DNA from 2 places in the Micromonospora sp. LZ37 genome. Region 1 is predicted to be linked to the other one. Evidence: riboswitches for the same ligand, from Rfam matches in the RefSeq annotation. Region 1 holds a riboswitch; the other holds the start of a gene.
The links. Region 1 has a riboswitch for S-adenosylmethionine ahead of AC5L3Z_RS00110 (aminotransferase class V-fold PLP-dependent enzyme). Riboswitches for the same ligand answer to the same signal wherever they lie in the genome.
Positions count from the first base shown of each region.

Region 2: linked by a shared signal. The riboswitch ahead of AC5L3Z_RS05630 (ABC transporter substrate-binding protein) and the one ahead of AC5L3Z_RS00110 (aminotransferase class V-fold PLP-dependent enzyme) in region 1 are both predicted to bind S-adenosylmethionine.

Region 1 covers NZ_JCADBL010000001.1:28,145-31,537, reverse strand. The annotation lists gene AC5L3Z_RS00125 (GroES family chaperonin) at 1-180, shown strand, start outside; gene AC5L3Z_RS00120 (hypothetical protein) at 265-432, shown strand; gene AC5L3Z_RS00115 (PrsW family intramembrane metalloprotease) at 489-1,940, opposite strand; SAM riboswitch class IV at 2,007-2,126, shown strand; gene AC5L3Z_RS00110 (aminotransferase class V-fold PLP-dependent enzyme) at 2,178-3,393, shown strand, end outside.
Region 2 covers NZ_JCADBL010000002.1:333,543-336,935, forward strand. The annotation lists gene AC5L3Z_RS05625 (pyridoxal phosphate-dependent decarboxylase family protein) at 1-1,431, opposite strand, end outside; SAM riboswitch class IV at 1,623-1,733, shown strand; gene AC5L3Z_RS05630 (ABC transporter substrate-binding protein) at 2,017-2,871, shown strand; gene AC5L3Z_RS05635 (amino acid ABC transporter permease) at 2,915-3,393, shown strand, end outside.

The DNA of each region.
Region 1 (3,393 bases):
GTCGGCCCGAACGTCCGGGCGATCGTCTCCGGCGACCGGGTGCTCTTCGACCCGGACGACCGCTCCGAGGTCGAGCTGCACGGCCGGGGCTACGTCCTGCTGCGGGAGCGCGATGTGCACGCCGTCGCCGCCGAGCGGGTGGAGCGCGAGCCCACCGGGAACACCGGCCTCTACCTGTAGTCCCCCGCCCCGCCCCGGCGGCGCCGTCGTTTGTGTCGCTCTCCTCCGGGAAGCCAGCGACGTCCAGCGCCCTGGGGAGGGACGATGCCGGTACTCGTGAAGAAGCTCCTGCTCTGGCTCGGCGCCTTCTTCCTGATCTACTTCATGGCGTTCCGGCCCGACGGCGCCGCCGAGATGTTCAAGGCGATCGGGGCGGGCCTGATGGCGCTGGCCCAGGGCCTCGGGGACTTCCTCACCAGCCTGATGACCTGACCGCACCGCCGCACGGCCCTTGGCGCGGCCCTGACCGCGCCCTGACGGGCGCCGGCTCAGCCCTGGCCGGGCGGCGGCCACGGGGCGGCCGGGCGCGGACCGTACCAACCCGGCGGGCCGTAGCCGGCCGGGGAGACCGGCGGTGGCGGTGGGCCGAGCACCACCGGGATGGGGACCACCGGCGAGTCCGGCGCCTCCACCACGCGCTGCGACCCGTCCGGGAAGCGCAGGTGGTAACGCTGCCCGTCCCAGACCCCGACCGGCGCCTGCGGGTCCCGCCCGACGAAGTACGCCCGGTACGCCGCGATCGCCTCCAGCAGCGCCTTCTCGTCCCGGGCGGTCCGCTCCCGGTCGGCCGGCTTGCGGTCCAGCCCCCGGCGCATGCCGTCGCGCAGCAACGCCAGGCGGGTCGCCGCGAACTGGTAGCCGCGCATCGCCCGCAGCCCCGGGTCACCGCCCACCCGGCGGGCCCAGCTGCGGGCCGCGTGCCGGCGGCCCAGGCTGCCCAGCGCCGCCACCTCGGGCGGGGTGAGCCAACCGGCCCGTACGTAGTCCGGCAGGGTGCGCTCGGTGAGCCGCCCCTCCCAGGCCCGCAGCCAGACCGCGAAGCCGACCATGCCGAAGAAGATCGGCACCATCAGGCCCACCATGCCGTACAGGAAGATCACCAACTCGCCGGTGGCCTGCACCAGCGTCGGGATCAGGTTCCAGGTGCCGTGCAGCATCATCGCCAGCAGCAGGCCGGCGACCGGGGCGAGCACCCGCACCCGCCGGTCGGCGCTACGGGCGGCGATGCCGAGCCCCACCCCGGTCATCGCGGTGAAGAGCGGGTGGGCGAAGCCGAAGAGCAGGATGCGGGTGATGAAGATGGCGATGACCTGCCGGAAGCCCGTCGCCGGGCCCCACTGGTCGGCGCCCGAGGCGTAGCCGTACCCGCCCAGGTAGAGGATGTTCTCCACCATCGCGAAGCCGACCGCGGAGAGCCCGCAGTAGACCAGGCCGTCGGTGATGCCGGACCACTCCCGGCGGCGGAAGACCAGCAGCAGGATCGGGCCGAGCGCCTTCGTCAGCTCCTCGATGAACGGGGCCACGAGCACCGCGGTCAGCGCCGACGGCAACCCCCAGCCCTCGAAGAGCTTGGCGGCGTTCTCGTTGACCGTCAGCGAGGCCGCGGTGGAGACGAACGCGCCCCAGGCGAAGCAGAAGACCAGGTACTTCAGCGGCTCGGGCTCGTACCGGTCGAGCCAGAGGAAGCAGGCGACCAGGACCGGCACCGGCAGGACCGCGGCGGCCATGCCGATCAGCAGCGCCTCCGGGCCGAGGCTCGAACCGAGCCGGATGAGCATGTAGAACGCGCAGGCCGCGATCAGCAGCCCCAACCCCACCAGCACCAGGATCCGTCGCCAACCGGGTCGGCGCCGCGGCATGGGAGGCGCCCCGGCGCCCGGCGAGTGGACGGCGGGCACGGTCGGCGGCGGCGGGGGACCGCCGGGCGGGGTGTCGGCCATGCGGTCAGCGTAGCCACCTCCGGCCCCCTGGGTCGGCTGCTCCCACGCTGGTTATGCTCGGCGACAGGTCACGAGCGCCAGCATCAAGCCCCGGCTTGCTGGCCGGCAACCCTCGTACGTTCGCGGTGGGGTGCCCCGGGTGATGACCGGGCCCGGCCCGATCCGTGTGCTGGGCAAGCGCGGACCCCGTCCCGGTGTGCCCACACCCCGGGGTCCCCGGACCCCGGAGGCTCCGCCATGACCGTCGCCCTCGCCCCGCCCGCCCCCACGGTGTCGGGCGGGCCGGACCCGCTCGCCGTGCTCGGCGTACCCGGGCAGGTCAACCTGGACCACGCCGCCAGCGCGCCGTGCGCGCGGGCCGCCGCCGACGCGGTGGCCGAGCTGCTCCCCTGGTACGCCAGCGTGCACCGCGGCGCCGGGGCGCTGTCGCGGCGCTGCACCCTCGCCTACGAGCGGGCCCGGCAGACGGTCGGCGACGCCTTCGGCGCCCGCGCCGGAGACCACGTGGTCTTCACCCGGAACACCACCGACGCGCTGAACCTGCTGGCCCGGGCGCTGCCGGCCGGCACCACGGTGGTCACCTTCGCCGGGGAGCACCACGCCAACCTGCTGCCCTGGCCACGCGGCTCGGTCCGGCTGCCGGTGCCGGAGAGCCCCGCCGGGGCCGTGCGGGCCCTCGACGCCGCGCTGACCGAGCTGCGCCGCGGCGGGAACGCGGGCCCACCGGTGCTGGTCGCGGTGACCGGGGCCAGCAACGTGACCGGGGAGCGCTGGCCGGTCGCCGAGCTGGCCGGGGTGGCCCGCCGGCACGCCGCCCGGACCGTCGTCGACGCCGCCCAGCTCGCCCCGCACGCGCCGGTGGACGTCGCCGCGCTGGACGTGGACTACCTGGCCGTCTCCGGGCACAAGCTGTACGCCCCGTTCGGTGCCGGGGTGCTGCTCGGGCGGGCCGACTGGCTGGACGCCGCCCCGCCGTACCTGCCCGGCGGGGGCGCCACCAGCCACGTCGGGGCGGCCACCCACGACGTCCGCTGGGCCACCGGCCCGGCCCGGCACGAGGGCGGCACCCCGAACCTGCTCGGCGCGGTCGCGCTGGCCGCCGTCTGCGCGGCGCTGGCCGGGGCGGACCGGGCCGCGCTGCACGCCCACGAGCAGCGGCTGCTCGCCCGGCTCCGGGACGGGCTGGCCGCCCTGCCGGACGCGGTCGAGCTGCGCTCCTTCGCTCCCGACGCGCCCCGGGTCGGCATCGTCTCGTTCGTGCTGGCCGGGCGGGACTCCGGCGAGGTGGCCGGATACCTGGCCCGGGAGCACGACATCGGGGTGCGCGACGGGCTCTTCTGCGCCCACCCGCTGGCCCGGCGGCTGCTCGCCGAGGCCGCCGCGCGCAGCGGACGGGACGACCTCCCGCCGACCGCGCTGCGGGCCAGCATCGGCCTGGGCAGCACGGTGGCCG
Region 2 (3,393 bases), on a different contig from region 1:
CCGGACCACGTCGACCAGCAGGTCCACGTCGGCCTCGGTGGTACGCCAGTTGACGATCGCCGGTCGCAGCGCGACCCGTCCGGCGTGGATGGTGGTGCCGACGTAGACCCGGCCGTCGGCGAGCAGCGCCGCGCCGAGCCGCCGGTTGACCTCGTCGAGCGCCTCCTCGGCCAGACCGGCGGGGCGGGCGCGGAAACAGACCACGCAGAGCGGCACCTCGGCCAGCCGCTCCAGCTCGGGCGCCTCGTCCACCCGGCCGGCCAGGCGCTGGGCCAGGTCCAGGTGACGCTCCACCATGGTCCGATACCCCTGCCGGCCGTACGCGGCCAGGGTGGCCCAGATCGGCAGCGACCGGGCCCGGCGGGACGACTCCGGGCCGAGCAGGGCGTAGTCCGCGCCCTCCCCCGGCGTCGGCAGGGCGCTGCCCTGCCCGGGCAGGTACGCCGCCCCGGGCATGCCGAACGCCGCCGGCAGACGCGCCGGGTCCCGCAGGAAGGCGAAGCCGCTCTCGTACGGCACGTTGAGCCACTTGTGTCCGTCCCCGGCGATCGAGTCGGCGCGCTCCATGCCGGCGACCAGCCCGGCGGTCCGCGGCGACAGCGCGGCGAAGATCCCGAACGCGCCGTCGACGTGCAGCCAGGCGCCGTGCCGTTCGGCGATGTCGGCCAGTTCCGCCACCGGGTCGAAGTCCCCGGTGTCCACCTCACCGGCGATGGCGATCACCACGGCGGGGGCGGCGAGTTCGCCGAGGCGCCGGTCCAGGGCCGCCAGGTCGACCCGGCCGGCCGCGTCGCGGGAGTGCACCTCGACGGCGTCACGGCCGTGCCCGAGCAGCTGCAACGCCTTGCGGTCGCTGGGGTGCAGGTAGCCGCCGGAGAGCACGGGCATGCGGGGCAGCCCGGCCAGCCCGTCGGCGGCGACGTCCACGCCGTGCCGTTCGCCCCACCAGTGGGTGGCGGCGGCCAGGCCGGTGACGTTGGCGAAGGTGGCGCTGGCGACCAGTGCGCCACCGAAGGTGGTGGGCAGCCCGAACAGCTCCCGCAGCCAGGTCAGCGCGATGGTCTCCACCTCGCTGGCCAGCCGTGAGGAGGCGCGGAACGCGGCGTTCTGGTCGAGCAGCGCGGCCGTCCAGTCGGCCGCGAGGGCAGCCGGGGTGACCCCGCCGACGACGAAGTGGAAGAAGCGCGGACCGGCCGATCCGGTGGCGGCGGCCGTGCCGACGCGCAGCAGCCGGTCCAGCGCGGCCGCCGCGCCGTCGCCGTGCTCGGGCAGCGGCCCGCCGGCGGCCGGCTCCCACAGCTGGCCCAGCAGCGCCAGGCTGGCGGGATCGAGCACCGGGCGGTCCGCCAGCGACGACAGGTACGGCCCGGCCGCCTCGTACACCTGGCGCAGCGCGTCGTCCCCGCCGGTGTCCCGCAGCGGATCGGTCATCGGGTCCTCCTCGGCTGGGCGACCGGACGCCGGCGGCGCACGGCATCCCACCCTGGCATCCCGGTGCGCCACCGCGCGGCGGCCAATTCCGTCGTCGTGGACCTCCCCCGTCCGGCCGGGTAAGGGGCGGACGTGAGGGCCGTCATAACGGCTGGACGATCCGGCCGGGGTTGCTGCTAGCCTTCTGTCCAGGTCATGAGCGCCAGCGTCAAGCCCCGGCTCGCTGGCCGGCAACCCTCCTCCACGGTGGGGTGCTCCGGGTGAGGACCAGGCACCGGTAGTCGTCGGTGCAAGCGTGGCCTGGTTCCCAGGTCATTTCCGGCCGAGGGAGAACCATGTCTGCTCATCGTCCCGCTCCGCCCGTCGTGGGCGCCCCCGAGGCGTCGTCCGGGCGACCGACCGGCGTCGCGCTGGTCCGGCGGCGGCACGTCGACCTGATGCGGGTCTGCAGCGACGGCTGTCGCCGCCCCGCCACGCGGTAACCGAACCCTCTTCCCCGTACCACTTCAGCGGTGCGCCCCCTGCGCGGGCGCGCCGTCTCCCGGCGTGCCCGCGCGCCCGCCGCCGATCAACCCGGAGACACCTGTGCGATTCCTTCCTGCCCTGTCCAAGGTGGCCGCCCTGGGCGCCGCCGCCGTGCTGGCCGCCACCACGCTGACCGCCTGCGCCGACGACTCCGCCCCGACCGCCGCCAACCCGTACGGCCTGCTCCAGCCGGGTGTGCTGCGCGCCGGCACGCTCACCGACGCGCCGCCGAACGTGTACCTCAAGGACGGCCGGTTCACCGGCTTCGACAACGACCTGCTCACCGCGGTCGCCGCGAAGGCCGGCCTGAAGGTGGAGTTCGTCGGCACCGACTTCTCCGCGCTGCTGTCCCAGGTCAACAACGGCAAGTTCGACGTGGGCAGCTCCTCGATCACCATCACCGAGGCGCGGAAGAAGACCGTCGACTTCGGCAACGGCTACGACTTCGGCTACTTCGGCCTCGACGTGCCCGCCGGCTCCCCGATCAGCGGCTTCGACCAGCTCGCCGGCAAGCGGGTCGTGGTCGTGCAGGGCACGGTGCAGGACGACTACGCCACCGGCAAGGGTCTGGACCCGGTGCGGGTGCCCGACTACAACGCCGCGATCAACCAGCTCAAGGCCGGCACCGCGGACGCGTGGATCGCCCCGGCCGAGATCGGCGAGAAGTCGGCCGCCGACAGCAACGGCAAGATCAAGGTGGCGGCCAAGGAGCTCAGCCCCGCCCCGACCGCGTACGCGTTCGCCAAGGGCGACGACAAGCTGCGCGAGGCGCTGAACAAGGGCCTCGACGAGGTCATCGCCGACGGCACCTGGACGAAGCTCCAGGCGCGGTACTACCCGGGCCGGCCGATCCCGGCGGACTTCACCCCGGGCAGCGGCACGGTGGCCGCGCCGTCGGCGTCGGCCGCCTCCTGACCGGTACGGATGACCAGCGAGCGGGGCGGACGGTGATGGCCTGATGGACACGTGGAGCACGCTGTGGGAAACCTTCTTCGACGGCGACTCGATGCGCGAGGCGCTGCCCGAGATGCTGACCGTCGGGTTGCCCAACACCTTGATCCTGGCGGTCACCGCCGCCCTGCTCGGCTCGGTGTTCGGGATGCTGCTGGCCATCGCCGGCATCTCCCGTACCCGGTGGTTGCGCTGGCCGGCCCGGGTCTACACGGACATCTTCCGGGGCCTGCCGGCCGCGGCGACCATCCTGCTGATCGGCGTCGGCCTGGCGCCGCTGGGCATGCGGCTGTGGGGACCCAACCCGTACCCGCTGGGCATCCTGGCGCTGTCGCTGATCGCCGCCGCCTACATCGGTGAGATCTTCCGCGCCGGTATCCAGAGCGTGGAGGCCGCCCAGCTGGAAGGGGCCCGGGCGCTCGGCTTCTCCTGGGGCGAGGCGATGCGCCTGGTGATCGTCCCGCAGGGCGTACGCCGGGTGCTGCC